DNA from 4 places in the Peribacillus sp. AS_2 genome. Region 2 is predicted to be linked to each of the others. Evidence: riboswitches for the same ligand, from Rfam matches in the RefSeq annotation. Region 2 holds a riboswitch; each other region holds the start of a gene.
The links. A riboswitch is a leader RNA that binds a small molecule or an ion and turns the genes downstream of it on or off. The one in region 2 is predicted to bind S-adenosylmethionine.
Positions count from the first base shown of each region.

Region 1: it holds a riboswitch for S-adenosylmethionine, as region 2 does, so the genes downstream of both, mmuP (S-methylmethionine permease) here and OTG27_RS07225 (methionine biosynthesis PLP-dependent protein) in region 2, are expected to answer to the same signal.
Region 3: it holds a riboswitch for S-adenosylmethionine, as region 2 does, so the genes downstream of both, OTG27_RS02710 (5-methyltetrahydropteroyltriglutamate--homocysteine S-methyltransferase) here and OTG27_RS07225 (methionine biosynthesis PLP-dependent protein) in region 2, are expected to answer to the same signal.
Region 4: it holds a riboswitch for S-adenosylmethionine, as region 2 does, so the genes downstream of both, OTG27_RS20375 (Na+/H+ antiporter NhaC family protein) here and OTG27_RS07225 (methionine biosynthesis PLP-dependent protein) in region 2, are expected to answer to the same signal.

Region 1 is NZ_JAPTGA010000015.1:102,475-110,752, reverse strand. It holds gene OTG27_RS22175 (SDR family oxidoreductase) at 1-566, shown strand, start outside; gene OTG27_RS22170 (hypothetical protein) at 594-1,097, shown strand; gene OTG27_RS22165 (alpha/beta fold hydrolase) at 1,090-2,142, shown strand; gene OTG27_RS22160 (nitroreductase family protein) at 2,328-2,927, opposite strand; gene OTG27_RS22155 (ring-cleaving dioxygenase) at 3,171-4,148, shown strand; gene OTG27_RS22150 (ring-cleaving dioxygenase) at 4,173-5,120, shown strand; gene OTG27_RS22145 (alpha/beta hydrolase) at 5,120-5,734, shown strand; gene OTG27_RS22140 (flavin reductase family protein) at 5,747-6,355, shown strand; SAM riboswitch class I at 6,591-6,693, shown strand; gene mmuP (S-methylmethionine permease) at 6,777-8,171, shown strand; gene mmuM (homocysteine S-methyltransferase) at 8,161-8,278, shown strand, end outside.
Region 2 is NZ_JAPTGA010000003.1:358,612-366,889, reverse strand. It holds gene OTG27_RS07250 (NAD-dependent epimerase/dehydratase family protein) at 1-1,034, opposite strand, end outside; gene OTG27_RS07245 (PucR family transcriptional regulator) at 1,215-2,099, shown strand; gene OTG27_RS07240 (ABC transporter ATP-binding protein) at 2,213-3,358, shown strand; gene OTG27_RS07235 (hypothetical protein) at 3,416-3,658, opposite strand; gene fumC (class II fumarate hydratase) at 3,769-5,151, opposite strand; SAM riboswitch class I at 5,478-5,591, shown strand; gene OTG27_RS07225 (methionine biosynthesis PLP-dependent protein) at 5,678-6,790, shown strand; gene metC (cystathionine beta-lyase) at 6,787-7,968, shown strand; gene OTG27_RS07215 (type B 50S ribosomal protein L31) at 8,057-8,278, opposite strand, start outside.
Region 3 is NZ_JAPTGA010000001.1:560,599-568,876, reverse strand. It holds gene glpK (glycerol kinase GlpK) at 1-836, opposite strand, end outside; gene OTG27_RS02725 (MIP/aquaporin family protein) at 858-1,682, opposite strand; gene OTG27_RS02720 (glycerol-3-phosphate responsive antiterminator) at 1,908-2,456, opposite strand; gene OTG27_RS02715 (hypothetical protein) at 2,623-3,042, opposite strand; SAM riboswitch class I at 3,199-3,300, shown strand; gene OTG27_RS02710 (5-methyltetrahydropteroyltriglutamate--homocysteine S-methyltransferase) at 3,610-4,713, shown strand; gene OTG27_RS02705 (hypothetical protein) at 4,856-5,386, opposite strand; gene OTG27_RS02700 (CaiB/BaiF CoA transferase family protein) at 5,636-6,736, opposite strand; gene OTG27_RS02695 (amino acid permease) at 6,980-8,278, opposite strand, start outside.
Region 4 is NZ_JAPTGA010000012.1:143,813-152,090, reverse strand. It holds gene OTG27_RS20375 (Na+/H+ antiporter NhaC family protein) at 1-1,009, opposite strand, end outside; SAM riboswitch class I at 1,200-1,307, opposite strand; gene OTG27_RS20370 (SOS response-associated peptidase) at 1,643-2,314, opposite strand; gene OTG27_RS20365 (hypothetical protein) at 2,374-2,529, opposite strand; gene hutG (formimidoylglutamase) at 2,851-3,807, opposite strand; gene ppsA (phosphoenolpyruvate synthase) at 4,246-6,861, opposite strand; gene OTG27_RS20350 (VOC family protein) at 7,409-7,813, opposite strand.

The DNA of each region.
Region 1 (8,278 bases), on a different contig from region 2:
ATGTGAGCGCCATTGACCATGTCGTTCAGGAAACGGTTGCTCAATTCGGCACGATTGATATTCTTGTCAATAATAGCGGTACGTCTTGGTCAGGTCCGCTTTTGGATCTTCCAAAGGACAAGTGGGAAAAAGTATTGAATGTTAACGTTACAGGTACATTCCTGTTTTCACAGGCTGTAGCGAAGGTCATGAAGCAGCAAAATTCCGGAAAAATCATAAATATTGCATCGGTGTCAGGTCTTGGCGGGACGTTTCCTGAGCTTTTGGATACGATAGCTTATAACACCAGTAAGGGTGCCATCATTACAATGACCAAGGATTTAGGAGTTAAACTTGCTAGATACGGCATTCAAGTCAATGCAATTGCACCTGGATTTTTCCCGACTAAAATCACAAAGAAAATTCTTGAAAAGTCTAACTATGACATATTAGGTAAAACTCCGGCTGGCAGGTTTGGCGATGAAGATGATTTAAAGGGTGCCGCCGTTTTTTTAGCCTCACAGGCTTCTGACTATATGGTGGGCCATATTTTGATCATTGACGGTGGAATATCAGCATTAGTATAAACGGAGGAGAAAGGAAGGAAGAAATATATGGCGGAAAAATCCAATTTTTATAAAGGGCTTAAATTACTGGGCACACAAAAAGAGCAACAGCTGAATAGTAAAATTCAAAATCTGCTGAATAATCGCGAATTAATCGAAAGAGTGAGCAATAATGCGCAAATGCAGGTACCAAGAATAAATAGTCTGCAGGAAACCTCAGAAAGAATGTCCATCATCATGAATTATCCAACAAAAAAAGATGTGGCGAGTTTAGCGAAATTAGTCATCCAACTCGAAGAAAAAATTGATGGGTTGGAAGAATTGGTCTCTATACTAGTTGAGAGTAGGGGCGGAAATGTCGGGGGTAATTCTTCAATTCGCAATAAAGGCAATGCCAATTCATCCCGCAGCATCAAAAAGAAATCAAGATTGGCATCCAATGAAAAGGAAGGGAGTAAAAAAAGGTTATCTGATTTTATAAATAACTCCTTATTGTTAAGCTCACAGCTGCCTGAGTTCAATTCAGTTGGTCAGGAGAATTCAAATGGCTAAGCGGAAAGTGCCGAAAAATCAATCTGAATCCAAAACTAAATGGCAACATTTATTGGATATTCCCAATCAGCTAATGCCTGAAATGGGACTGACTCCGAAAATAGCGGTGTGGAAAAAAAACAAATCAACGCTTTGGTTTTATCCCTCAGCACAAAAAAAATATGATGTACCGGTTTTTCTTATATATTCACTCATCAATACTCCTTTGATTCTTGATTTATCTCCGGGGAATAGTTTAATAGAATCTTTTGTAAATGAAGGTTTTGATGTGTATTTGCTTGATTTTGGAAGCCCGGGCTTTGAAGATGGTGACATATCGATCGAAGATTATATCGTCGATTATATTCAAAAAGGAGTGCAGCGTGCGTTACGTCACTCTGGAGCATCAGAAATTACAGTCATGGGGTTTTGCCTCGGAGGTACAATAGCCGCAATATATGCTGCCATTGCAGACGAGCCCATCAAGAATTTGATACTTTCCGTGACCCCGGTGGATTTCAGTGCCTCGGAATTTTTTGATCAATGGCAGGAAGCGTTAAAAGAAGGAACAGCGGATTTTGACGAGACAATAGATATTTATCAAACGATACCGGCCAGTGCAGTTAAATATGGTATCAGGTTAATTACATCACCCGTCTATATATCACCTTATTTATCTTTATTGAATCAAGCGGATGATGAAAAATACGTTCAAAACTGGCGCCGCTTCAATGCTTGGGCTAATGGGCATGTACCGTTATCCGGAGCAGCCGCAAAACAAATAACCAAGGATTTATTGATAAAAAATAGCTTGGTTAATGGTGGTTTTAAGGTAAGGGGAAAAAAAGCGAAGCTATCGAAAATTGATGCTAGTGTTTTGGTCATAGCAAGTAAGTATGATCGACTGGTCCCACAGGAAATGATTTATCCGGTAATGGAGCATTTAACATGTAAGGATAAGACATATAGCCTACTGAAAAGTGGACATGCTGCTAGACAATATTCCGGTGTACTCCCATATTATTTGAAGGAATGGCTGCCAGGGCGTTCTTCACCAATTCAATAAGATTAATTAGGGGGATGTGAAATGTACGTGTTGAACGTCAGTGAGGATATCAAAATCATGCCGGTTGTTGAGTATTTAGGCTTTGCGTCATTGATATTTTCAAAATTTTTTGCAACATTTCCGGATTACTAAAGCGAAATAAAATAAAAGGGCTGGCTCGTTAAGTAGAGCCAGTCTCTATTGTATCATTGATAATATTTCACACGTTCTTCAAGTGGTGAGAAGTCTTTATCGCCAGGTTCTGCAGTGGGTTTTCCAAAAGGCAACTGTGCGATGAGTTTCCAATCTCGTGATATATCCCATGTCTTTCTCACTTCGTCATCGATTAAAGGATTATAATGCTGAAGGCTTGCACCAAACCCTTCAATTTCCAAGGAAGTCCATACGACAAATTGTAAAATGGCAGAAGATTGGTTCGACCAAATCGGAAAATTCTCAGCATACGTTTTGTATTGTTCTTGTAGCCTATTTATTTTGGCCTGGTCTTCAAAGAATAAAACCGTTCCATAACCATTTATAAATGATCTCATTTTTTCTTCCGTTTTTGTAAAATCTTTGCCATCGGCTGCTTTTTTTAATGTTTCTTTCGTGATATCCCATAATTGGTCGTGGCTTTGACCAGTTAGTACAATCACTCTGGCACTTTGGGAGTTGAAAGCGGAAGGGGAGTATTGAACGGCATGATCGATAACTTCTTTAATCCTTTTATCAGGAACAACATGTTCCTTGCTAAGGGAATAATAAGAGCGTCTATCTTCAATTGCACTAAAAAAATCTTTAACCATATATCACAACCTCCATTCTTATACCGATTTATTTTGGCCTGTATTTTTTATTTTATGATAAGTGAATCCGGTTGAAATTATTTGAATGAAAATGGTTGACAATTTTATCCCTGTCGTTTATCTTTAAATCAAGATATTTGCATTAAAAGTATTACGTTAGGTTAAATACCTTGAATTCGAGATATTATTAGCGGATTAATTCATCTCCGTAAGGGGAGATTTATAAAGATAGGAGTGGTACGGATGGAATTAAAAGGATTACATCATGTTTCGGCGATTACAGCAAAAGCGGGAAATAACTTTGAATTCTACACAAAAGTCTTAGGGATGCGATTAATCAAAAAAACGGTGAATCAAGATGATGTTCGTGTGTATCACTTATTTTATGGAGATCAAATTGGTTCACCGGGTACGGAATTGACGTTTTTTGAAATTCCGAATGCTGCCCGCACTCATGAGGGAAACAATAGCATTTCAGAAATTTCTTTAAGGGTGAGGGATGATGAAGCGCTAGGATATTGGAAAAAACGGTTTGTGGAATTCAATGTTGAGCACGATGAAATATCGAGCCGTTTTGAAAGAAAGGTGCTTTCTTTTAAAGATCCTGAAGGGCAGAGGCTTCTACTGGTTTCCGATCAGGATAATAACGGCGTTGATGGAGGATTTCCGTGGGATGGAAGCCCAGTGCCGCAAGAGTTTTCCATACTTGGATTAGGACCAGTAAAACTCACAGTACCCAATATTGAACAAACAGAAAGTGTTCTTATCGAGGTATTGGGGTTCAGGAAATCAGGCACATACCCATCCGCAATCAGGGGGCAAAATCCGATAGTCGTTTACGAGACAGGTGAAGGAGGAACTGGAGCAGAACTCCATATTGAAGAAAGGAATGACATACCTCGGGAAAGGCTGGGGAGGGGTGGAGTACATCATGTTGCCTTTCGGGTGGATGATGAAGAAGAATTGAGAAAATGGGTAGAAAAAATTAGTGAATCGAAATTCGTGAACTCGGGATATGTGGACCGCTTTTATTTCCGTTCACTCTATTTTAGGGAGCCGAATGGCATATTGTTTGAACTAGCTACTGATGGACCTGGTTTTGAAGTGGATGAAGCTGAGCAGCATCTAGGTGAGAACCTTGCCCTGCCACCTTTTTTGGAATCGAAAAGAAAGGATATTGAATCGAATTTAAAACCACTTAATACAAAATCAACTAATTAATCAACGGGAAAGGAAGTAATCGGCATGCAAAAGCAAAATGCAGGGATACATCATATAACCGCAATTGTAGGCAATCCTCAAGAGAATGTGGATTTTTATGCTGGAGTATTGGGAATGCGTATGGTGAAGAAAACCGTTAATTTTGATGATCCAGGCACCTATCATTTATATTTCGGAGATGAATCCGGTTCACCGGGCACAATCATCACTTTCTTTCCTTGGCCTGAGGCATACCGAGGGGCAATTGGCTCCGGACAAGTGGGGATTACAACATATGCCGTTCCGGAGGGTTCAATGGGCTTCTGGGAAAATCGTTTGGGTAAATTTAATATAGACTTTGAAAAGGTTTCACGTTTCGGTGAGGAATATCTTGAGTTCCAAGACCCACATGGTTTGCAACTTGAACTGGTTGAGCGTAAAGAAGGTAAAAATAGCGAGTGGTCATTCGGGGGTGTACCAGCTGATAAGGCGGTCAAGGGTTTCGGCGGAGCTGTATTATTTACATCAAAACCGATCAAAACGATGGAACTTTTAGAGGAAGTGATGGGCCTTCAAAAGGTTGGGGAAGAGGGCGATTTCATCCGCTTCAAATCCACATCGGATATCGGCAATTTGATCGATGTTAAAAAAACGGTTTTACCAAACGGTAAAATCGGAGTGGGAACTGTCCATCACATTGCATGGCGTGCGAGCGATAATGAAGATCATAAAGAATGGAGGGAGCATATCGGTAACCATGGCTATGGTGTGACACCCTTTACAGACCGACAATACTTCAATGCCATTTATTTCAGGGAAGATGGAGGCATACTCTTTGAAGTAGCCACAGATCCACCTGGCTTTGCTCATGATGAAACGAAAGAAACGATGGGCAGTAAATTAATGCTGCCGCCATGGTTGGAAGAAAAGCGGGAAGTTATGGAAAAAACGTTACTGCCGGCAGTGCCGAGAGTACTAGAGGAGGATAAATGATGAAACATATTTTTCAAAAAGGAAGTAATCCAGAAGCTCCGTTACTACTGCTGTTACATGGCACTGGAGGAACGGAAACAGATCTCTTGCCATTATCCGAAATGGTTTCACCGGGTTCGTCCGTACTGAGCGTACGGGGAAATGTACTTGAAAATGGAATGCCCCGTTTTTTCCGACGGTTAGCTGAAGGGGTTTTTGATGAAGAGGATTTGATTTTCCGAACGAAGGAGCTTTATGACTTCTTGGAATCAGCGTCCGGAAAATATGACTTCGACCGTGACAGAGTGGTGGCATTAGGTTATTCCAATGGTGCAAATATAGCGGCAAGTTTGCTGTTCCATTACGAAGGGGCCTTACAAGGAGCGATTCTTCATCATCCAATGGTTCCAAGACGAGGGATTGCTTTGCCGTCCCTTTCAGATATACCTGTATTTATAGCTGCAGGTAAAAACGATCCGATTTGCCCTGCAGAAGAAACTGATGAACTTAATCAACTTTTACAGCAAGCTGGCGCTACAGTTGAAGTTCAGTGGGAAAATTACGGTCATCAGTTGACACGTTCAGAGGTTGATGCAGCAGGTTCATGGTTTCAAAAGAACTTTTTAAAAGAATGAGGGGGAATGAAGATGATTTCTGTTAACCCTGAAAGTCTGACTGAACGGGATAATTATAAGTTTTTGACTGGAAGCATTATACCGAGACCTATAGCGCTGGTTACGACACAATCCGAAACCGGTACAATCAATATAGCGCCGTTCAGCTTTTTTAACATAGTCAGTTCAAATCCTCCGATGATTTCCATTTCTGTTCAACGGAAAGAAGGAGTTTCAAAGGATACAGCCCGAAATGCAATTCAAACAGGTGAGTTCGTTGTTCATATCACTGACGAAAATAATGTTGCTGATGCAAATCGAACGGCCAAGGAACTCCCATCTGAAGAAAGTGAATTGGGTCTTACTAATTTCACGCTGGCTGTTAGTGATAGGGTATCCGTACCAGGATTGGAAGAAGCAAAGGTGCGTTTTGAATGTACATTAGAGCAATCGATTCCGTTGGCAGGTTCCAAGAATGAACCTGGTTGTGATTTACTGATAGGGAAAATAGTCTGCTATCATATAGAGCAAGATATTTACCATAATGGCCGTATTGACCCGAAAGGGCTAAAACCTGTAGCAAGATTAGCAGGTCATACTTATACAAAACTAGGGGAATTATTTGAAATAGAACGTCCTTAAGGAAAAAGAAAAAAATGGCGACATCTTTTAAGATGTTGCCATTTTTAAGACCAAAATGACCCCGGTTAGTTTTATTTGCCATTATAATAAGCTTAGCGCTTGTTCCAAAAATAAGCAGCCTTTTAATATTAATGCCGCAGACGCCATGATCGTTAGCATTTAAAAGGAAGTCTTTACATTCCGAAACAAAACTTGACAAATTTTTCATAGATTGATAAAGTTATAAAAAAATAATTTCTTATCCAGAGAGGTGGAGGGACTGGCCCTATGAAACCTCAGCAACAGGTCTACAAAGACACTGTGCTAATTCCAGGGGGTGAAACCTTGATAGATAAGACCGTACGTGTTTATTTGTCAGTAACGCACTCTTTTTTAGAGTGCGTTTTCGTTTTTTCTGGATGCAAGATTAAGGAGAGTAAGAATGGATAACAAAAGGAAGCATGATTTTCAAAGGCAAATGCAAGCACGGCATATAATAATGCTATCGCTTGGCGGGGTGATTGGAACTGGTTTATTCTTAAGTTCGGGTTATACGATTCAACAGGCTGGTCCGTTCGGAACCATCCTTTCGTATCTGATTGGTGCATTAGTGGTTTATCTAGTCATGCTATGTCTAGGTGAACTATCAGTGCATATGCCCGAGACTGGTGCGTTTCATAGTTACGCAACCAAATACATCGGACCAGGGACAGGGTATACAGTAGCCTGGTTGTATTGGCTAACCTGGACTGTTGCACTAGGTTCGGAATTCACGGCTGCAGGATTGTTGATGCAGCGATGGTTTCCATCAATCAGTGTCTGGGTATGGAGTGCTCTATTTGCCATTTTGGTTTTGGCATTAAATGCGTGGACCGTTAAGTTTTTCGCTGAATCCGAATTCTGGTTTGCGTCTATAAAGGTATTTGCTATTGTAATATTCATTATTCTGGGAGCTGCGGCAATGATAGGTTTCATTCCAATGATTAACGCACAATCAGCTCCGTTATTTTCCAATGTTACAAGTGCAGGTTTATTTCCAAATGGTGCTTTTGCCATTCTAATGACGATGCTCGCGGTGAATTTTGCATTTTCTGGAACTGAATTAATCGGAGTTGCAGCTGGAGAAACTGTGAATCCGAAAAAAACGATTCCAAAGGCAATCCGTATGACATTATGGAGATTGATTATCTTTTTTGTCGGTACCATCGTTGTTTTATCCGCATTATTGCCTGTTTCGGATGCAAGCGTATTAGAGAGCCCCTTTGTTGCCGTTCTAGAACGAATTGGAGTGCCATATGCAGCGGATATTATGAACTTTGTTATATTAACTGCCATTTTGTCCGCTGCGAACTCAGGACTATATGCCTCATCCAGGATGCTTTGGTCACTTGCAGATAAGAAAACTATTTCACCAATATTTGCAAAATTGACAAAACGGGGTGTTCCCTTAAATGCAGTCCTTTTCAGTATGCTGGGCGGTGTTTTAGCACTTTTCTCGAGTATTATTGCGCCGGATACTGTATATATAGTGCTTGTATCCATTTCTGGACTAGCCGTGGTTATAGTTTGGATGAGTATTAGCGCGTCACAGTTTCTATTTCGCAGACGATATATAAACGAAGGAAACTCAGTTAATGATTTGGCTTATCATACACCATTATATCCATTCGTACCAATCGTTTCATTTATGCTATGTCTTGCTTCTTGCATAGGAATTGCATTTGATCCTACACAAAGAATAGCACTATATTGTGGCATTCCGTTTATTTTGTTTTGCTATGGAAGTTATTATCTGACACAAACCATAAAGAAAAGAGGAGTAGACCATGAAAAATAAAATTAACCCAATTGAAGCAATTTTACAAGGTCATTCAGTTATGATTTTGGACGGAGCTTTAGCTACAGAGCTTGAAAGTCATGGGTGTGATTTGGACGATCCCCTGT
Region 2 (8,278 bases):
CCTATTGTCTGTTTCCATAATCCAAGAAGATCACTTTCATGTTGTCTGTGCATGCCTGCTTTTCTATCGGCGGATTCCGGACGGCCCTTTTCCCAATTCCATATATCTTCGAGAGTTTCTGATAGGGGACGGAATGTCAGTCCATTTTTGATTGCTTTATCGTTTTCGACAGCCAAAAACCCATTCAAAGGTTCCTTACCTCCTGGTAAAGAGAATTCTTCCGGTATCCATAAAGGCATTTCTCCCCACGGCTCTACTTTATTGTCATTTAAAAATTTTTCAGAGACCCATGTAAAGGCAGCATTACTTCTTGTTACCTTTTTGCAGCCTTCAAGTATTTGCCCCATTGTCAGTATGTATTCTGGTCCAACGGCATTATACGTACCTGTCACGCCCTTTTCCATCATTTGGATGATCCATTGAGCCAAGTCCCTTGCATCGATAATTTGGATTGGACGTCCAGGGCGTCCAGGCGCTAAAACTTCTCCCCCCTCCGCTATTCTTTTAAGCCAGTACGGCAATCGGTCAGTGTAATCATATGGACCTACTATTTGCCCGGCACGAATTGACAAGACTTTCCCCGGCAGTTCTTTTTCAGCTGCTTTTTCGCTTAATGATTTTAACGGACCATAATATTCACCGTATATCGGTCCAGCCGTTCCGCGGGTTATTTCTTCTGCTTTATCTTCATTTAGTGCATGAACCTCTCCACTTTCATCAATACCTGGTTCGGTTGGATCACTATAAACTGAGATGCTTGAAATATATGTATAATGTTTAACTTGATTAAGCAACCGGCAAGATTTTGATACAGTTCGAGGGATAAAGCCTGATGTATCAATGACTGCATCCCATTGTCTTCCTTTCAGCATTTCAAGATCACCGTCGCGATCCCCTTTTAATTGTTCTATTTCGGGGAAAACATAAGGGTCATTTCCACGATTAAAAAGTGTGATATCATGCCCCTTCTCTATTGCAGCTTTTGCTATATATCGGCCTAAAAACCGTGTACCGCCCAATATTAAAATGTTCATGGATCTCCTCCTCTTAAACGATATTCCATAAAGCATACGCAATACCCTCTCCTGAAATTAATAATACTTGCAACTTTTCTTTGGTTTTCCCTTCTCGGAAAAACTAAAGATATCCTAATCTTTTGAACTTTATTCTTTTTCGCTATAATGATATGGAAAGGGAGAAAGAAGGTGGAACCGATGCTTGAAAATCTTAAACAAAAATTCCCGAACGCTCTTACCAATAAAAAGGATACTGATGATATTTCTAATTATGTTTGGTTCGAAGACTTCAGAAGTATACTTGGTATTCCCCGTTCAGAAATCACAGCAGAAGAAATCCGTTTATTGGAACTGCTTTTTGTTCCTTCCATAAACCCAAATAACCTCAATGCACATCCAGGCTCATCATGGAAAAATTTTTTATCCGAACCGAATGCACCATTGCCTTTAACGAGTTGGGAGAATGTTAGATTCCTTCATTTCAAGTTGACTCATGCTGATTTTTCCAACTCTGATTTTGAAGGGGCCTTCCTCGCTTTCGTTCCATCTGACGCAGCTATTATTTGGGAAAATGAAACGGCAGGCGTCTTAATTGAACCGGACAAGGATGAACCATTATCAAATAAAGAACTGATCGCCATTACTTCCACACTTGAAAGTGACTTTTATGTAAAGACCCGTATGTTCACCGGGCGATTTCACCCTGTAGATCAAGACCTTCGCCATCACTGGACTCAGGAGAAAAAGTGTTTTGAAGTGGCACAGGTGCATCTGCCGGATATAAAAGTGACTGATTTGGCAGACATCATCCCATACTCATTAATAAATGATCCATCCTTTAAGAATGCAAATTGGTTTATCAATGAAATTCTTGGCAAGACCAAGCAGGATACTGAGCTTATCAAAACGGTTAAAACGTATATCGAGTGTAACTCCAATGCCACATATGCCGCCAAACAGCTTTATATACATCGGAACAGCTTACAATACCGAATCGATAGATTCTCTGAAAAAACTGGTCTCGATATTAGAAACTTCCGTCATGCCCTTACTGCATACTTGATACTTTTACTGAATGATTAATTTCCAATGTAAACACTTTTTTGTGCAATATGCCCATACTTTTTTCAAAACCTATAGCTTAGACTATAGCTAATTGGTACAAGTAATCTAAGAGTTTAAAAGGGGGATTTTTCATGGCAGAGTTAGTGTTAGATCATATATTCAAGATTTATGATAAAAAGGTGACGGCTGTTAAAGACTTCAACCTTCGTGTTGCCGATAAGGAATTCATCGTTTTTGTGGGACCTTCAGGTTGCGGGAAATCAACGACATTAAGGATGATTGCCGGACTGGAAGACATTTCCCAAGGGGATTTATACATAGACGGCAAGAGAGTCAATGATGTCCCCCCTAAAGATCGCGATATTGCGATGGTTTTCCAGAACTATGCCTTATATCCTCATATGTCTGTATTTGACAATATGGCATTCGGATTAAAGCTCAGGAAAACGCCAAAAGCTGAAATCAAGCAAAGAGTAAATGAAGCGGCAAGGATTCTCGGACTTGAAGAGCTGCTAAACAGGAAACCTAAAGCGCTTTCAGGTGGTCAGCGCCAGCGTGTTGCACTTGGCCGTGCAATTGTAAGGGACGCAAAAGTTTTCTTGATGGATGAGCCATTATCCAATCTCGACGCAAAACTGCGGGTTCAAATGCGCGCGGAAATAGCTAAACTGCATAAACGGCTCGACACCACAACGATATATGTCACACATGACCAAACAGAGGCAATGACCATGGCGACACGTCTTGTTGTAATGAAAGATGGTATCATCCAACAGGTCGGTGCTCCAAAGGATGTTTATGAGAAACCAATAAACGTGTTTGTCGGCGGCTTTATCGGATCGCCTGCCATGAACTTCTTTACCGGAACATTAAAAGAAGGCACAATCAAAATAGGCGAACAAACGCTTGAAATACCTGAATTTAAGATGAAAATGCTACGTGATCAAGGATATGTCGGAAAAGATGTAATCCTTGGAATCCGTCCGGAAGATTTCCATAATGAAGGAGCTTATTTCACGGAGTCCCCTAACACTACATTCACGACCCAAATTGATGTAGCCGAACTCATGGGCGCGGAGATCATGCTCTACTCCACTTTAGAGGGGCAGGACTTCGTTGCAAGGGTCGATGCCAATAACATTATCCAGGCAGGCGAAAAGATCGAACTTGCCCTCGACATGAATAAAGCGCACTTTTTTGATAAAGGGACCGAACATCGTATTTTAGTTGAAGAAGATGAACAGATGCAGGAAAGCATGAAGTTATCTGCCAATTAAACATGAAAAGACCCATTCATTATGGGTCTTTTTACGTTTATTAAAATAAAGGGCGATTCATTCCTGGACCAATACCACTTCATCATGTCCGCATTCAGGGCATTTCATGAGATGGGGACATTGCCCTTTTTGAAGGGATTGAGGGTATCCGTCGTTTTCTTTAAGTATGTCGATATCCATATAAGCACTGTAATCATCAGCATAATCCATGAATTTCCCTTTATCCTCAAGTTCACTGCCGCATTCCGGGCAATCCACATGAATTTTTCTTAGACCGTTGCAAAGCGGGCATATAGACATTGTTTTTTCCTCCTGTTCCAGATACTTATGATTTCAGTATTTGTCGATTCCAGTATTTTAACACATGGAAACACCCTCCCTAATGCTAGAGGGAGGGTGTTTCCATCCAATTATTTATTAACCATGTTAGCAGGATCGACCCATGCTTTGAATTCATCTTCCGTCAGGAACTCCAGTTTCAATGCCGCTTCTTTTAACGTGGAGTTGTCCTTGAAGGCAGTTTTGGCGATCTTGGCTGCTTTTTCATAACCGATATGCGGGTTCAATGCTGTTACCAGCATAAGGGAACGCTCTACATTTTCTTTGATCTTATCTTCATTTGCAGTGATGCCAACCGCACAATTATCGTTGAAGGAATGAATGCCTTCCGTCAATAATTTGACTGTTTGCAGGAAGTTATAGATGATGACTGGTTTGAATACATTCAATTCAAAGTTACCTTGGCTTGCTGCAAAGCCAATTGTAGCATCGTTACCCACGATTTGTGTCGCAATCATGGTAAGCGCTTCACTTTGGGTCGGATTGACTTTACCTGGCATGATGGAGCTGCCCGGCTCGTTTTCCGGAATGGCAATTTCTCCGATTCCGCTTCTCGGTCCACTTGCAAGCCATCTGACATCGTTCGCAATTTTCATTAAATCTGCCGCCAATGCTTTCAAAGCACCGTGTGCGTAGACGATTTCGTTATGGCTAGTCAATGCATGGAACTTATTATCAGATGTGACAAAAGGATATCCTGTATCCGCTGCAATTTGTTTGGCAGAAAGTCCCGGGAATTCTTTCTTTGTATTGATTCCGGTTCCTACAGCCGTTCCGCCTAGAGCAAGGTTCAATAGTTTTTGGCTGCTTTCCTCAATCATCGCCAAGTCTTTATCGAGCATCGCTTTCCAACCGGAAATTTCTTGTCCTAATGTTAAGGGTGTAGCATCTTGAAGATGTGTCCGGCCGATTTTCACGACATCCCAAAATTCTTTTTCTTTTGTATCGAATGTATCACGAAGTGCTTTGATGGCAGGAACCAATTTTTCAGCGACTTCCATAAAGGCTGCAATATGCATGGCAGTCGGGAAAGTATCATTTGAGCTTTGTGCCTTGTTAACATCATCATTCGGGTGAAGGATTTCCGATTCACCATTTTCTTTTAACCATTCATTCCCTTTGTTAGCGACCACTTCATTCACATTCATATTACTTTGCGTACCGCTTCCCGTTTGCCAAACTACAAGCGGGAAATGTTCATCAAGCGTACCTTCAAGGATTTCGCCGCAAATCTTGACGATGGCGTTCTTTTTAACTTCGGAAAGATCGCCAAGATCATAGTTCACCTTTGCAGCAGCTTGTTTAACGTATGCAAATGCACGAACCAATTCAATCGGCATTTTTTCATTACCGATTTTGAAATTGTTACGGCTTCTCTCAGTTTGTGCTCCCCAATATTTATCAGCAGGAACTTTCACTTCACCCATCGTATCACGTTCGATTCTGTATTCCATGTGTTCTCCTCCTAAGTTTGCACTATTCATTGAAGAATTTTTGCATATGAAATGAATAATGTCGGATTATTCTTTCTCTCCATACATTGTACAAACTTTATTATTTTAAAGCAAAAATATCCCGTTGACCCTTTCCATATTTCTGAAAAATCCTAGGCCATTCATATTTTGATGAAAATTTGGATATTCTTTTTTGATACATAAAGTGTAGGCACCGCTAGGCTTCAATTGACCTGGCCATGAACACCAACACATCATTACCCCCAAAATGTCCTTGACAGTGTTTTGTATATATAGTAAATTCAAAAGAAATTGAATAATCTAAACTCTTATCGAGAGAGGTAGAGGGAATGGCCCGATGACACCTCAGCAACCTTCATTTGTTTCAAACCAATGAAAAGGTGCTAATTCCACAAGTTTATGAACTTGGAAGATAAGAAGAATGACTCGTCCCTACTTAATCAAAGTCTTCTTCTTAAAGAAGACTTTTTTTTATTTTATTTAACTCAAAGGAGCAGTGAAAACCATGTATAAACCTGAAACATATCTTGCTCAATTAGGAAATCGCAGTGAAACGGCGACAGGAACAGTCAATCCGCCAGTATACTTTTCAACAGCTTTTCGCCACGAAGGAATCGGTCAATCGACGGGATTCGACTACACAAGGACAGGTAACCCTACCCGCCAGCTATTGGAGCGATCCATCGCCGATCTGGAAAAAGGAGACCAAGGCTATGCCTGCAGTTCAGGAATGGCCGCCATCTCGACTATACTCGCCCTTTTTAAATCCGGGGATGCGTGGATTGTCAGTGAAGATCTTTATGGCGGTACATATCGGCTGTTAGAACAAGGTTTTAAAAAATGGGGATTGCAGTGTGACTATGTAAACACTTGTTGTTTGGAGGATATCGAAAAAGCCATCACTCCTCACACGAAAGCCATCTTCATCGAAACTCCCACTAACCCTCTTATGCAGCAAACGGATATTAGCGCCGTTGCCGCATTGGCTAAACGATATAATTTATTGCTAATCGTTGATAACACTTTTTACACGCCTCTTATTCAACAACCAATCTTGCTTGGAGCTGATATTGTGATCCATAGTGCAACCAAGTATCTCGGTGGTCATAATGATGTGCTCGCTGGACTGATCGTTGCTAGCGGCGCTGAATTATGTGATGCACTTGCCTTCCATCATAATGGCACTGGAGCTGTCTTGAGCCCATTTGATTCTTGGCTGTTGATGCGCGGAATGAAAACCCTGGCATTGCGGATGGAGCGTCATGAAAAGAATGCCAAGATACTTGTAGAATACTTATCGGAGCATGATTGTGTTACGGACGTATTGTATCCGGGCCGAGGCGGCATGATTTCTTTCCGCATCATTGATGAAGCGGCGGTCAACCCATTTTTACAATCGCTCTCATTAATTTCCTTTGCAGAAAGCCTGGGAGGGGTTGAAAGCTTCATCACCTATCCCGCCACACAAACACATGCCGATATACCGCTTGAGGTCAGAACGGCAAACGGTGTTTGTAATCGACTGCTCCGCTTCTCCGTTGGCATCGAGGATAGCGACGATTTGATTGGTGACTTGCAGCAAGCATTCGCACATGTAAAAAGGGAGGCACTACGATGACAGATCATGATTTTAGCTTTGAAACAAAATTACTTCATAATCAACATAAATTCGATCCGGTAACGGGCGGTGTGAGCGTCCCCATCCAGCATGCATCGACTTTCCATCAATCCGATATCGATCAATTCGGTAAATATGACTACAGCAGAAGCGGGAACCCAACCCGCGAGGCACTTGAAGACATCATTGCCGAACTTGAGGAAGGCACTCACGGCTTTGCCTTTTCATCAGGTATGGCTGCCATTTCAACAGCCTTCCTGCTATTGTCTGCCGGGGATCATATCGTCATTTCCGAAGATGTGTATGGCGGAACGTTCAGGATGGTCACAAGCGTTTTGAACCGTTTCAATATTGAGCATACCTTCGTTGACATGACGGACCTTGAAAGTGTCAAAGCGGCGGTTCAGCCAAATACCAGGGCCATATACATTGAAACGCCTTCAAATCCTTTACTTAAAGTGACCGATATTCAAGCTGTATGTGATATCGCAAAAAAAGCCGGTGCCTTAAGTTTTGTTGATAATACATTCTTGACGCCCGCATTGCAAAAACCGCTGAATCTGGGCGCTGATGTTGTCCTTCATAGCGCGACGAAGTTTTTATCCGGACATAGTGATGTGGTAGCTGGGCTTGCGGTCGTGAAAGATCCGGAATTGGCGGCAAGACTCGGTTCACTTCAAAACTCCTTTGGAGCGGTCCTTGGTGTTCAGGATGCCTGGCTCGTAATGAGAGGCTTGAAAACCTTGTCAGTTAGAATGGAACATTCACAAAAAGGGGCCGAAAAGATTGCAGCCTACTTAAAGGAGCAGCCCTTGGTGAAAAAAGTGTATTATCCCGGCCTAGCCGATCATCCACAGCACGCCATCCAGAAAGGCCAGTCACTCGGAGCAGGGGCGGTCCTTTCATTTGAATTGGAAAGTGAGGAAATCTTCCGTTCCTTCGTGAACACTGTCGAGCTCCCTGTTTTTGCCGTAAGCCTGGGAGCGGTAGAATCCATATTATCCTACCCGGCCAAAATGTCCCATGCGGCCATGCCTGCTGATGAAAGGGAAAAGCGAGGCATTACGAATAGCTTGCTCCGCCTCTCTGTCGGACTGGAAAATCCGGACGATTTAATCAAAGACTTCGAAGCTGCCCTCGTCAATATTGCCAAAGGGGAAGCAATTGCTGCAAAATGATTAAAGTAATGGGTGCCTCATATTTTATGGGCACCTTTTTTATTCCATCAATAAAAAGAAGACCATCGATTTCCCGATGGCCTAACTCTCATTTCTTCATATTATATTTATCCAGGAAGCGATCCACCCGTCCGCCTTTTTCAGCAAACTTCTGCTTTCCTGTATAATAAGGGTGCGTATCCGAGCTGATTTCCACTTTTAATAAAGGATATGTTTGCCCGTCTTCCCAAACGATTGTTTCATTGGACGTCTTAGTGGAGCCTGCCAAAAATTTATACCCACTGTTGGTATCCATGAATACCACTTGTTG
Region 3 (8,278 bases), on a different contig from region 2:
ACAGCCTTGGTTCCTGTATTCATGAGCATGAAACAGCCTGTTCCATACGTATTTTTAGCCATTCCTTCATTAAAGCAGGCTTGGCCGAATAATGCTGCCTGCTGATCACCGGCTGCCCCGGCGATCGGAATCGATTGGCCGAAGAAATGATATTCGATCGTACGTGCATATTCCTCAGAGGAAGGCCTCACTTCCGGCAGCATCGACTTTGGTACAGTCAATATCTCAAGCAGTTCTTCATCCCATTTCAGTTCATGGATATTGTACATCAATGTCCGGGATGCATTGGAATAGTCCGTTACATGAGCCTTGCCTCCTGATAGCTTCCAGATCAGCCAAGTATCGATGGTACCGAATAACAGCTTGCCTTCATCCGCCTTTTGCCGCGCCCCTTCCACATTATCGAGGATCCATTTCACTTTCGTTCCGGAAAAATAGGCATCTATCAACAATCCCGTTTTATCCCGGAATAAATCATTAAGTCCCTTTTCCTTCAACTCATCACAGATTCCACTTGTTTGCCTGGACTGCCATACAATCGCATTATAGACAGGCGTACCTGTTTCCTTATCCCAAACGACTGCCGTTTCACGCTGGTTGGTGATCCCGATACCAGCAATTTGCTCTGGCTTTACACTGGATTCAGATAGTACACCGGCGATCACCGCCAGGATCGACCCCCAAATCTCATTGGCGTTATGCTCGACCCAGCCTGGTTTAGGGAAATGCTGTGTGAATTCCTTTTGGGAGGAATGGACGATTTCCCCCTTTTCATTAAATAAAATCGCCCTCGAACTTGTTGTTCCTTGATCTAATGATAAAATGTATTTTTCCATTGTGTATGCCCCTCCTTTTAATTAACTAGCGATATTTCTGCTATCCAATTCATGTGACTGTTTTTTACCAAAAGCATAGGCTACTATCAATAGTACCAGGCTTGCACCTATAACAGACCAAAATCCTGCCGTTATTTCCCCCATGAAGAATGCCTTATAACAAACGGCACCTAGTGAACCCCCTACAATCGGTCCAACGACCGGAATCCATGAATAGCCCCAGTTGGAATTTCCTTTACCGGGTATCGGCAGCAAAAAGTGAGCGATGCGCGGCCCAAGGTCGCGGGCCGGGTTAATGGCGTATCCTGTCGTTCCCCCAAGTGACATCCCGATCACGACAATCAATAACCCGACTGCGAAAGGGTTTAGGCCCTCTGTAAAATTATTGGCCCCTATAAATAATAGACCAAGAATAAGGATGAAAGTTCCAATCATCTCACTTAATAGATTTGAAAATGTGTGCGGGATTGCAGGTGAAGTCGCGAATACACCAAGCTTCGCCCCTGGATCATCCGTAGCTTTCCAGTGTGGCAAATAGTGCAGGAATACTAGAGTTGCGCCGAGTATCGCGCCAATCATCTGGGCAACGATGTAACCGGGCACATCACTCCATGGAAATTCTCCAATAATGGCAAAACCTACTGTGACCGCCGGGTTTAAATGCGCCCCGCTTATGGAACCCACTGCAAAAACACCCATGGTAACCGCCAATCCCCACGCAATCGTGATAACGATCCAGCCGGCATCTTTTGCATAGGAACCTTTTAAGGATGAACCTGCCCCAATACCTGCTCCGAATAAAACTAAAATCATCGTGCCTAACACTTCTCCCCAAAATGGAGTCATGATAAAACCCTCCCCTGATAATTTTTTAAACCTTGCCAACAAATAAAAGGAGATCCACAGCAGAACTATATTCATAAAAAAATTATGAATATATCTGTTGTGAATCTCCTAGTCTCCGTCACATATATTAACTTGTACTGTAAAATATACTAGGTTATGAAAACGCTGTCAATATTTTGCGAAAAATTAATCTATTATTCTGTAATTTTTTTCAATTTTTCCCTATTAGACGATATCCCATAATTCAGTTTTTGAAGTGGTGATTGACGAGGCGCCGGCATCAAGGGCATTCAGGACTTCATCCGAAGTACGTATGAGGCCGCCTGCAAAAATCGGTGTCTGCAATCGTTCCTTCACTTCTTTTATCATCCATGGCATGGCGCCCGGCAATACTTCGATATAATCCGGCTTGGTTTTCTGCACCAGCTTATAACTTTTCTCAAGCGCATGTGAGTCTATTAAAAAGATTCGCTGGATGGCAATGACCCCCTTTTGCTTCGCCTTCAATATAACGCTTGATTTAGTCGAAATCAGCCCATAGGGGTTATATTCCTGACAAATGAATTCTGTCGCGTACTCATCACTTCTTATGCCATGGATCAAATCGACATGATAAATCATTTTCTTATTATGCTGCTTAGCCATCATACTTACATTTTTCAATTGTGAGATATGCAAATCAAGAAACACACCTATTTCATAGGAACTTTCTAGAAATCTTTCAAAATCCTTCATGCTTGCTGAAGCAGGCAAAATCTTCTGATCCATCATCATCCTCCTCATTCCCAGAAAAACTCAAAACTTCAAGTCATTTAGTATATTTTAAAGAACTTGATTTATCAAACACATTTTTTCATGAACCATGTAACCTTAACACTATCATACCTTTCACACCCTTTATAGATTGCGGCAAAGGATATATGTAAAATATCCCCTTGAATCATAAAGAGAGTTTCATTTTTAATGCACCTTCGACGAGTTCATACGATCTAATTGTGCCAATGGGAATCTTTCTCACGATGCTCCAAGCATTAACATTCATTTTGATCGCTCTTTTTTCATATTCAAAAAATGGCGGTCTGTTAAATATCCTTTGGTTGATGAAATCCCTGTCAATTGGTTCCATTTCGACTAATTCAAATGAAATCGTTCTTTTTTCCACATGAACCGGTTTTAATGTAATCCGGAAAGCCACGTTTTTCTTAAACATCATTTTTTTCACTTCCATCGTTCCGGAAAGCACAATATGCCTTGGCGTAATTTCGACTTTAATCTCCTGACCAGATGATTTCATTTTTATGATTCTCTCTATCATGGCATCAGTTACCGTAATCGGTATGCCATTTTTGAATGGACTCATCCTTGCATTCCCTCCCCACTCAAAGCATATGCCGGATTCCCTGATGCCGTTAACATTTCAGCCCGGATTAATAAACGGTATATTCGAAATATTCCAGCTCCACCCCTTGACCTTCGTAAAAACTACCTGTATAGTCATAGTTAATTTAATAGACAACTCTTATCCAGAGAGGTGGAGGGACTGGCCCTTTGATGCCTCAGCAACAGACTGATCTTGTACTGTGCTAATTCCAGAAGTTTAAAAACTTGAAGATAAGAAGAGTATATAGCTTTGTTGCCAACACCTCTTCTTATTTTTTAAGAAGAGGTTTTTTATTTTGGCTGTTTTCACATACTTTGTTGCTATTTACCAGGTAGTGGGTTGTGGTTGATTTCCCCTCAAGATGCTCGCTTTCCGCGGGGCGGGCGGTGAGCCTCCTCGGCGTAAACGCCTGTGGGGTCTCACCTCTCCCGCTGCTCCCGCAGGAGTCTCGCACTTCCGCTCCAATCAACCTTAAATAGTTTCGTTTAAAAACAACAATCTTTACGAAAAGAGCCTTTATTTTTAAAAGGAAAGAAGGAATGCAACATGTCAATCACATTAACGAAAGCCCCATTCAGGGCCGACCACGTCGGAAGTTTATTAAGACCGGAACGTTTACATATTGCCAGGAAGGACTTTAAGGAAGGTACCATTTCAGCTGAGAGGCTTCGTGAAATTGAAACTGAAGAAATCAATCGGATCGTCGATAAACAAATCGAAGTTGGTTTAGAGGCCGTTACGGACGGTGAATTCAGACGAACATGGTGGCACTTTGACTTCCTCGAACATTTAAATGGCATCGAGGGATATGTAACTGAAAAAGGCCTCACATTCGATGGTGTCGAAACAGAGAGATATAATGTTCGCAATACCGGGAAGGTTTCATTCAACCCTGAACATCCCTTCATTCGTGATTTCATTGAATTGAACAAAATCGTGAACGGACGTGCCGTTGCCAAGCAAACAATCCCCAGTCCGAATCAATTATTTGCTGCAGGCATTCATAATGAAGACGTCTACCCTGATATTGAAGACTATGCAAATGATATCATCAACGCCTATCAGCATGCTTTGAAAGCCTTTTATGAAGCAGGTGTGCGTTATCTTCAATTGGATGATGTATATATTGCCAGACTTTCAGCTCCGGATTTCCAGTTCAAAGATGGAAAATATACGAGGGAACAATTAATTGATCTTGCACTTCGGGTCATTAATGGAGCATTGGAAGGCAAACCAGAAGACCTTATCGTCACTACCCATCTATGTCGCGGAAACTACCAGTCGACATGGGCATTTGAAGGAAGCTATGCCCGTATCGCCCCAACTTTATTGGCAAAAGAAAAAGTGGATGGATTCTTCTTGGAATATGATGATCAACGCTCAGGGGATTTCAAACCATTGGAATACATTCCAAATGGCGGTGCACGGGTCGTACTGGGTGCCGTCACTTCAAAAAATGGAGAAATCGAGGACAAGGAAGCTGTTAAGGCACGCATTAAAGAAGCATCGCACTTCGTTCCGCTCGAACAATTATGCTTAAGCCCTCAATGCGGCTTCGCCTCCACCCATCACGGCAACAAGCTAACCGAAGCACAGCAATGGGAAAAACTGAAATTCGTCGTTGATGTAGCGAAAGAAGTATGGGAATGATTATTTTACGGAGACTTTAAAACTTATTTACAGGATTCAAACAACCTAATCGGCTTCAATATAAGCGTGCCGATTAGGTTTATTCTTATAACCCTAAAACTGAAAGCAAACAAAAAAGAACGGCCATCTGGACGTTCCCTTTTTACTTGCAGCTATCATCATCATCATCCTCCATTTTCTTCACGAATATATCATCCGTCACCCTATCTTCCAGCTTGTTCCTCAAGGCCAATTCCGCAGCCTTCCCATCACTAGGCGATCCGTCCGAGAAGTACATCGGAAACAGGGAGAAAAACATAACGTAGAAAGAAAAATAGATGAATTGATACCAGATCACCGAGCTGTCCAGGATATTCTGATACACTAAGCTATATATGATCAGCATGCTGACTAAATTAAAGATAGCCCCCCCTAAATATATCAGCGTATTCGTCAATCGATTATCATGTTTCAATCCCTTGAACTCGCAAGTCCCATTCCAAAAATAATATTTCCTCACCTCTATGTTCCGAAAGGCGAAAAGTTTATTGCCACACCCGATCAAGATTTTCTTTTCTGATCCCCCAAAGAGCGTAACAAAGAAAATATGCCCGCTCAAATGTATCAGCGTAACGATCGGCATGATCAAAAAAAAGGAAAATAGAAATTTAATGATATCAGAGAGACCAAACATATTTAACTAACCCCCTCCTTACCAGGATGCTACTCTGATACCCTGCCCACACTGGTTATAACTAGTAAATTTTCACAGTGGTAATATGTTGCTTTCCACAAATGATAAGAGGATAATTGTTCTCCTTCCGCTTCACTTCGAACTTCGAACGATCATATCGACCCTCCCCCTGCTTTTTCCGGCATTCAAAAAAAAACAGGCTATCACCTTCCAAAAATACTGGAAAAGCGATAGCCTTTACATCTTTATTTAGCGATTGGGGGTGCGAAGGATTTCTGCGTTGTTTTGTCCTGGCTCCAAGCCTGCATGTTTATATTCAGGGGTGAAAACCGATGTTTTGATCGGGCAGGCGATTTGCCTCTGGACATTCCCTTTTCCGTCAGGAACCTCGACGATCATTCCCCTCTCCTTCAATTGGGGATGCTCACCCGCTTCTGTGAAAGTCAGCACTGGTTCTGCGCAGGCCTCGAATTCAGCGAATATCTCCTGCCATTCATGAAAATCTCTTTCGAGGAAAGCCAGCCGGACGGCCGTTTTAAACCTGATTCCGCTTTCTTCATCGCTTTTCTTGCTCAGCTCATATAATTCGGGTGCACCGATCGCTTCACATAATGCTTTTCGAAAAGGGGGCTCAAGGCTACCTACCGAAAAATAGCGTCCATCTTTCGTTTCGTAAAAGTCATAAAAAGACCCTCCGTTCAGCATCAGTTTTTCTGGTTCAAGTTCAAGGCCACCTTGTAAACTCAGAGGTGCGGATATGGCATTCAAGGCAAAACTGCAGTCGGTCATGCTGATGTCGATGGCTTGGCCGAATCCTGTTCTTTCCCTGTGAATGACTGCAGATAATATTCCGATGACAGCATGCAATGAGCCTCCGGCAAGATCTGCTATTTGGGTTCCGTTTTTTGCCGGACCGTCCTTTTTCGTACCGGAATAGCCTGATAAGCCTGCTATCGAAATATAATTGATATCATGTCCCGGTCGTTCTTTATAGGGACCAGTCTGGCCATAGCCCGTGATGGAACAGTAAATCAGCTTCGGGTTGATCGATTTTAATGCCTCATACCCCAGACCCAAACGTTCCATGACACCTGGACGGAATTGTTCAATGACGATATCGTATTCCGTCACTAGGTTTCTTACGGATTCGATAGACTCGGATTGTTTTAAATCCAGTGTGATCGACTTCTTCGATCTGTTAAGATATTGATTCACACCCCATGAATCCTTTGTCCCCGGCCTCTCCACCTTCAAAACATCCGCTCCTAAATCCGCTAGCATCAAAGTGGCAAATGGGCCTGGCAGTAACGTTGAAAAGTCCAATACTTTTAAATGAGTCAATAAGGTCATCAGCTGTGCACCTTCCCTTTCCCTTTAAAATAGTAAAAGCCCTCCAGTCGTTCCGTACATGCAATTTAGCTGAGTTTACGATTATCATATAACACCTCCCATAATATTTGTATAAATTTCCATTTAATAAAAATAAAAGACCAGGAATCAGCTTCCTGGCTTTTGATAATGAGCCTATAGAAAACAAGGAAAAACCGGACAATTCAATACTGCATTGTCCGGCTGCTTTTACTTTAAGCTTGTTCAGTCATATTTTTTGTCAAAGTCAAATTCGACTTCATCAAGTTTAACGAATTTAGTTTTTCTTATAAATTTATAGCCAAGCCATAGACCAAGGAAAAGCGGAATCCCCAAGTATGCAGCTACAACACTGCCCCAATCGATATGGTCTGAGAAAAAGGCTTGGATATTTTGGGACAGGATGACGATCATGCCGATTAAAATGGCAAAAATCGGTCCGATCGGGAACCATAATGCCTTATATGGCAGCTTCTCCAATGAATGGCCTTGAGCGATGAACGCTTTCCGGAAACGGTAATGGCTGATGGAAATTCCGAGCCAAAAGATGAATCCTGTAATTCCGATGGCATTCATTAACCAAATATACACTTTGCCATCGCCGAATATGGAGGCTAAAAAGGCCAGCATGCCGATGGAGCATGTCAAAACCATGCCTGCAACCGGTACGCCTCGTTTATTAAGTTTTGCAAAAATGCGCGGTGCTTGCCCATCTTTTGCCATTGAATATAGCATACGGGTAGATGCATATAGACTAGAGTTACCTGCAGATAATACCGCTGTTAAAATGACGGCATTCATAAGCGAAGCGGCAAAGGCGACTCCAGCTTTTTCAAAAATGAGCGTGAATGGACTTACCATGACGTTATCACCTTGCAAACTCGAGTTCGTATAAGGGATAAGCAGTCCAATTACGAAGATTGCCAATACGTAAAAGAGCAAGATCCTCCAGAAGACACTTTTAATGGCCTTCGGTATATTCCGTGCAGGATCTTCACTTTCCCCGGCAGCCACACCGACAATTTCGGTACCTTGAAAAGAAAAGCCAGCCGCTATGAAAACGATGAAGACACCCATGAACCCGCCCGGGAAAGGAGCGTCATCGACGGTGAAGTTTTTAAAGCCTACTGCTTCGCCGCCCATAATGCCGACGATCATTAGCAGCCCGACGATAATAAAAATAACGATGGCGGTTACTTTTATGAAGGAAAACCAGTATTCCCCTTCACCATATCCTTTAACGGATAAATAGTTCAATAGGAAAATGAGCACCAAGAATGATGAACTCCATAACAATGATGGACTATTCGGAAACCAGAATTTCATGATCATTGTCGAGGCTGCCAACTCTGCGGCTATCGTCATCGACCAATTGAACCAATACGTCCATCCCAAGGCAAAACCAAATGCCGGATCGACGAATTTCGATCCATAGGTACTGAAAGAGCCGCTTGTCGGCATAAAGGCTGCCAATTCCCCTAAGCTCGTCATCACGAAGTACACCATTGCCCCAACTAAGGCATA
Region 4 (8,278 bases), on a different contig from region 2:
AAAGATTTGTCAAACCAACAAGCCCCGCAATGCTGAATTCCGCCCCTTTTTTCGATTTGCTATTTCGTGTCACAAGGTGGAGTAGAAAATCGATACCACCATTATGTTTGATTACAGCTACCATACCTGCAATTAAAATGGCAAGGAAGGAGATTTCATACATTCCCGCCATTCCTTCTCCAACTTTTTGAATGACACCCAACGGTTGATAACTACCATCTGCCAAGCCGATGATTCCTGCAAATACGATTCCGATGGAAAGGACCAAGAACACATTGACTCCTGCCAATGCAGTGACCAATACGCAAAGATACGGAAGAATCTTCACCCAATCATAAGACTGTTGGGAAATGTCAGCTTGTTCACCCATCGTTAAAATTCCTAGGATGGCACATGTGATGATGGCTGCAGGTAAAACGATGAAAAAATTCACTTTAAACTTATCCTTCATTTTCGTTCCCTGAGTTCGAACAGCAGCGATTGTCGTATCTGAAATGAATGAAAGGTTATCCCCAAACATCGCACCACCAATAACGGCTGCCATTGAAAGGGCAAGTGAAATATCAGTTTGTTCACTAATTCCAACCCCGATAGGTGCCAGGGCAACAATCGTTCCCATGCTTGTCCCCATGGATAGTGAAATGAAACAAGCGATGATGAAAATCCCTACCATTAATAGATTTTGGGGAAAAACAGCTAAGGCAAGATTGACTGTTGATTCAACTGCCCCCATACCATTGGCAACTTCAGAAAAAGCGCCTGCTAAAAGGAAAATGATTACCATTAACATAATATTGGCGTCACCGGCACCTTTACAGAAGATATCAACCTTTTCATTGAATGTCTCTTTCCGATTCATCGCCAATGCAGCTGCCGATGCAATGGAAATCGCTACAATCACCGGAAATGAATAAAAATCTTTAGTGATGATTCCGGATCCAATAAATAAAATTAAAAATACGACAAATGGGATCAATGCCCATGGATTCCCTTTATTGTTTGCACTCATGATGTACACCTCTTTTTATTTTTCCCGCGACATGTGTCACAGCTCTTATTCTATTAACAGTTTTCGCAAATAACTCCAATTTGAACCTACCTGATTTTTCAGTCATGGAGCTGTAGCAAAAAACTGGCATAAAAAAAGACCCCTTCTATTTAATAACAAGAAGAGGTCTTTTAATTTATAAAAAACACCCTCCTTATCTTTCAGGCGAAAATCAACCTGCTGGATTTGGCACAGCACTCCATTTAAGTCCGCTGCCGAGACATCTTCGGGCCAGTCCCTCCGTCTCTCTTGATAAGAAGATTACATTATATAATTATTTAAAAATTACGATGCCTGCCAGAAAAGTACCACGCTGGAAACTTGCCTGAGTTCGTGACATCGAAAGTCGTTTTGAAAAGCAAATATAACAGTACAGCATTTTGTCTATTTTCGCAAGGGTTAATTTTTAAAGTGTTTCACATGCACTCCTTACTGTTTATAAAGAGATCTAAGTTGATTGGAGCGGGTGTGCGAGGCTCCTGGGGGAAAAGCGAGTGCCTGGAGGCAACGTTCAAATTGTAAAAACCATAAAAAAAATGCAGACAAACTCGATCTTCATCGAGTTGTCTACATTCTGAGAGGTCTAATGACTTCTCAGCAAATTTGTTGGATTAGGTTAGGTGAATTATTTTTAGTCGAGTTCACATCAGTCGATACTTCAAATGCTTCCATCTGTTCCGAATCGAATGATTTTAAATACTTTTGCAGATATGCAGGATCATTAATGGAAGGATTCAACCAATCTTTTTCATCTTCTGGTTTTAGGATGACAGGCATGCGGTCATGAATGCTGGTCATTAGCTCATTTGGCACAGTTGTTATAACGGAGCACGAATAGATGCTGATGCCTTCAGGAGATTTCCAGGATTCCCAGAGGCCGGCCATTCCAAATGGAGCATGATTCTTCAGTTTTATACGCATCGGTATTTTTCTTTCTGGTGTCTTCTTCCATTCATAAAAAGAGTCAGCGATTATCATGCATCTCTTCTTCCTATACGCATTCCTGAAGCTTGCTTTCTCAGCAATGGTTTCCGCTCTGGCATTGATCATTTTGTAGCCCGCTTTTTCGTCTTTTGCCCAGAAAGGAATGAGTCCCCACCGAAGAAATCCAAGCCGGTTCCTTACCCCGTCATTAATGACGGAGAGCACGGATTGGGAGGGAGCAATATTGTAGCTGAATTGGTATTCCTCATCAAATGACCCTTGAATATCAAACCGTTCTTTTATTTCTTCTATGTCAGTGAAAAGAGTGAAACGTCCACACATAATATCGCCACCGTATTAAGATTTATTACAGTGTATCAAATGGAACGGGCAGTCACAAATCAGCGTTCTAAAATCCTGATATCAGTAAATGGTTGATTAAATAATTCGCTGGAAATCAAAAGGGTGCCAAGGACTTCTCTTTCATCTTCAGCTTTAATGATTTCCGACAAGATTAAGGTACTGCCATTCCTGACCGTTACTTTATATTCATTCATGGAATCCCTCCTCAAAAGGCTAGATGGTTGTTATTATAAACCAAAAACCCACAAGTATCAGTATTGAACTTAGCAGAGGCATGGAAATCCACATGCCTTTATACTTTAAATGGTTAGTTGAACGAAGCAATGCAAGGACCATGAATCCTTGTGAAGGAGGCGCAAAAAACTGTCCATGAATATTCATGGACAGTCTGGGGGCTTTAAAGGTTTTTCGCTTCAAAATTGGGAGATAACATTAAGGAAGGCCCCAACAGTCGATACGAAAAGAAACGCTCTTTCTGGGAAGACCGAATTGGATTTGCCGCCATCCCATGTCCATTATTTAAAATGCAGCAAAACCTCATTTATTAAATGCCCTGCCAATGTAACGGTCTTATTATTTTCGTCCAATGAAGGGTTCACTTCAGAGATATCAAATGAGAGGATCTTTTCATTCGATACGATATGCCTAATAATGGCACGGACCAATTTCGGATCCAGTCCAAACGGCGATGGTGCACTTACCCCAGGTGCGTAGGCTGAATCAATAACATCCGTACATAATGTAAGCATGATATAGTCATTTTCCTTAGCGAATTCATTTATCCTCCGCTTCGTTTCATCCATTTCGTATAATGACAAATCTTCTTCCAATATGTAGTTGACATTACTCTTCTCTGCAGTTTCAAACAGTGCCTTCGTATTCCCCTGCTTCTGAATTCCGACACATAAATAGCCACAACTTTGATCTTCGTCCAAAATCTGCTTAAACATCGTGCCAGATGAAGTTTCATTTTCATAAGGTCTCATATCAAAGTGAGCGTCAATATTAATAATCCCTAGTCTAGCTTTTGGTCCAATGGATTTCCTAATCCCAAGATAATGGCCATACAGGGTTTCGTGACCTCCCCCAAGTATGATAGGAATCGCTTTACTCTCCAAAATCCGGGCAACAGCTGATCCCAGTTGAGATTGGGCGGCTTCCATCTCTGTACTTTCACATATTACATCGCCAGCATCCACCAGCTCGGTTTGGGAAGGTAAATGACAAGGTAATTTTGCCAACGATTGCCTAATATGATCAGGACCCTCGGCAGCACCAACCCTGCCTTTATTCCTTTTGACGCCTTCATCACATTTAAAGCCAATCAGTCCAAAAGTTCGTGATGCATTGGAAGAGGTGGCTAATTCCGAAATGGGTGCCAAGCGCACTCTTTGGTGGTATCTGAAGCTGTCCAGGTCAGTTTGGGAATCAATTCTTCCATTCCAATATTTTAAAGTCGGGTGAGTATACATAATTTCTCCTTTATTTTAAAAATTCCGAAATATCTTTCTTAAAAATTATAATAGAGATAATGTATAATTACCAATACAAAAATTTAATATTTCTATAGAAGGTCAACGTACATTTATGATATTGACAGATATATCTGTTGGAGAATATCTCCTTGTATCCGTTTGACATTGCTGCTCAAGCCAGTAGATTTAGCAAGGGAGTATCGATTTTGCCTATAAATAAAATCCACAAAAAGCCCAATTTCTCGGTGTTGTAAGCGAGAAATTGGGCTTTGGCATCATATAAAAGCGACCTTTAACAGAAGGCCTATCAATTTTCAGTTACTGCCCCCTTATATGACCTAGTGACAGGGGGCTTTGCCAAAAAACCGCAAAGCATCATGATTTCAATGATTCTCCTAATTCGAATGTTCTTCTTTATGATAGAAATGTAAAGAATTATAGTATTTCTATATAACCTTCTGTTCCATTTACTCGAATACGTTGCCCATCTTTTATCAGCTTGGTGGCATTTACCACACCGACAACGGCAGGTAAGCCATATTCACGTGCGATGACTGCTCCATGGGTCATCAGCCCGCCAACTTCGGTGACGAGTCCTTTTATGGATACAAATAATGGTGTCCAGCTAGGATCGGTGAAGGTTGTAACCAGTATATCTCCATCTTCTAGATCTACATCTTCCATGTTTAGGATGACGCGTGCTCTGCCCTCTATAATTCCGGAAGAAACCGGTAGACCTACAATAGCATCGGCCATGAGATTGTCTCGTTTATACTCCCCTACAATGATTTCACCATCAGACGTGATAACACGTGGTGGAGTAAGTTTTTCATATAATCTGTACTCGTCTTTTCGTTTGCTGATCATCTGGTAATCTAGTTTATTTGTTCGTACGACTTCATGAAGTTCTTCAAAAGTGAGATAATATATATCTTCTTTTTCATGAATAACGTTGGCTTGTACGAGTTGTTCGGCTTCCTTGAGTAAAGACTGCTTATAAACGAAGTAGCGGTTAACCATGCCGTATTTTGGATATTCCCGATAACCGATGAAATTCCGGATTAGACTGATCATTCGTTTTGTTTCTTTGGCTTTTTGTTCACCATCCGGTAATTGCTTCAATCGATCTAATATCTCTAGTTCTTTTTTCAAAGCTTCCTGTCGCCCTTGCTCAAATTTCAGATTGCTGGCATTAGGCTCAAAGTTTTTGATATTACTTAGAATCACGGGGACAAGTGTAGTTGGTTTTTCGCTCCAACGGGTTTTAGTAATATCGATTTCTCCAGCACATCGCATTCCGTATTTGCCGAGATAATCATGGATAGCATCCTGAGTTTCCTGACCACCATCAAACTTAACTAGTTCATCCATAAAATTATCATCTTTTACTTGTTGTAAATAATCAATTACTTTTGGATAAGGACGTATCACATCTGCGACATCCATTAGGGCCAGACCCATTTCTGAAGTTATATTGTTTGGTACAGATTGAGAAAGCGTGTCGGCTGCGTTTTTTTCACCTAACCACTTATTCATTTTTTCATTGATCCATGATGATGCATCTATAGCAGCCATAAACACAGCTGAACTTTGTGGGTCAAATAAAATCTTCTTTAATATCTGGATATCTTCCAGAATGAAATCAAATAACTCCGAACCTGATTTCGTTTGGATGTTTTGTTTTAATTTTTCTATCGATGTTTGACTACGTTTAATCAAATCAGAAACGATTGTCGGGTCGTTTTCAATTTGCGCCCTAGAATCCGCAGACGGCACACTTTTATTGCTTTTACCGGAACTCTGTTCTTGCTTATCATTTGGTACAGATTTTATGAAATCCCCTCGCTCTATTATGTTAATGAGTGCGTCTTTCATGAGCGGGTCGTGTTGTCCCATGGCCTCTACTAACATTTTTCTGCTTTCAGGTGAAGCCACCATATGTGTGACATCAACAAACAACCTTCCGCCAGCTATACGCATGGGTGCAGGAGTCGTTAACAGCCAAAAAGATAATCCCAATGGTTTCATGGCGTCCGTCATCATTTGTTGATGACCGACAGATACATAAACGTGATTCTCTTGATCATTCGCTTCTGGGATGGGGTATAAAGTAGTGATTGGACGGCTCTGGACAATATAAATTGTATCATCAACCAAACACCATTCGATATCTTGCGGACAGCCAAAATGCGCTTCAAGCTTTCTGCCGATCCTTTCAAGCCCCAACACTTGCTCATCTGATAGGGTCGATAAAACCTGCTGCCCCGGCTCAATTTCCTTTTCCACCGTTCCGCCTTCTTTTCGTGCATATATAGCCAACTTTTTGGCAGAAATCTTCTTCTCCACAATCCTACCTTCTTGCACTTTATAATTGTCCGCAGACACTAAGCCAGAGACAAGTGCCTCACCCAGCCCAAAGCTAGCATCGATCGAAAGCACCTTGCGGTTTGAGGAAACTGGATCAGCTGTAAATAGTATTCCTGAAGCTTGTGGAAAAATCATCCTTTGAATAACAACAGACAGATAAACCTTGCGATGGTCAAATCCGTTTTGCATTCGGTAAATCACGGCACGATCAGTAAATAGTGAAGCCCAGCACTTACTAATATGTTGTAAAATTGCATCTTTTCCTTTGATGTTTAGATAGGTATCCTGTTGACCTGCAAAGGAGGCAAATGGAAGATCTTCGGCTGTAGCGCTAGAACGAACAGCATATGCATGCTCGAAGCCAAAAGTTAAGAGACATCGGTCGATATCTTCTTCGATCCCCTTGTCGATCTCGATTCCCTCAATCAGATCACGAATCTTCCTGCTAATTTCACTTATTCTTTTTCGTTCGTCCACTTTTTGTACTGCAAGCTGATCGAGTAATTGATGAAGCTCATCATTTTCCCCAATGACTCTTTTAAATGCCTCAGTAGTAACACAAAATCCTTCTGGTACAAGAATTCCATCAATCCTCGAGCATTCGCCCAAATTCATCCCTTTGCCACCGACCACCATTTGTTTCGTTTTATCGATCTCCCGAAACTCCAGTACATATGGTTTCATTTCTTTCCCTCCCATTTATCGCTTAATACCAAGACAATCATATGAAAATTGTTCATGTGATCAACCATTAACGCTGTCCGGTCGTTCTTGCTCCTACTGAAGTTCCATGTTCCTATCAAACACTCCTTTAAAAAAATAAAAAAGGTTTGACTGAGAAGGAAATTATGTTGTATAATTATAATAGGGTATAATTTATACAAAATACTAAATTGGTGTATCTATATAAATTTAACACAGTTTCTCATTTTTTTCAATGTAATTTCATGACCACAATTGTAGTAAATGCAAAGTCAGAAAACCCCATTTTACAAGACAACTCACATAAATGATTTCCAAATATCCAATCATTTATTGCAGCTTAAGGGAAAATACGGATGTACAACCTTAATAAACTCCAATAGTAAAAATCCCGGTTTCTTAGTATTAAGAAATCGGGATTTTTTAGATACTCCATTAAAGCGTCCGAGCTTTATTGAGAATTTTTAAAATTTTCACCTTCCCAAATAATAGTAACGACTTTACAAAGAAGGATGTCTTCTGGTTTAGATTAATTGACAGTAAACATCCATGAAACACCAAATTTATCCTTCAACGAACCGTGAAGTTTCGCAAAGAATGTTTCATGAAGATCCATATGTATAGATCCCTCTTCTTTTAATGTGTTCCATGCCTTTCTAGCTTGTTCCACCGAGTTCAGCTCCACACTTACAACCACTTTGTCACTATCATTCAATTCACGGTTTGAATCAGAACCCATTATAACTCCATCTTCTGTTAATCTTAATTGTGAGTAAAGAACAAGGTCTTTATCACTTTCTTCAACAGGAAAGTCTGGACTTGATGGGATCTCACTATATTTTTGCATAGCAATAAGTTCCCCGCCAAAAGCCTCGATATAAAATTTGAAAGCCTCTTCACATTCTCTGTTAAACATTAAATATGGTTTAATCATTTTCATTCTCCTTTGAATCAAGATTGGATTCCTTAATAATAACCGGTACCAAGATTATCATCGTTACAAGCATACACGAACGTCAGTTCTGTTTTCAAATAAAAACTTCTGATCGTTCTTTTTTAATAAAACTTAAACCTATATCATTATGCACAAAAATAGCATTGTTATATTCTCGACGTACAGCATGGTAAACGGTTTCCAAAAATAGAACGTGATTTCATCAACAAAACTTATAATGATATCCACAATGCAGCACTATCCCGGAACAAGGATCAGCGCTCATTTTTCATTTTAGGGGAAGGATATTTTTGGTACCGCCTCGTGTAGGACAACATTACATTTCTTTAATATTATTTGACGGGAATATCCTGTTTGTTTATATCTCACACAAAGGACTATCATTCTAATAAATCGTGGGGTAAAGATGAATACCACATTATTAATTACTCTTCGGGTGGGAAT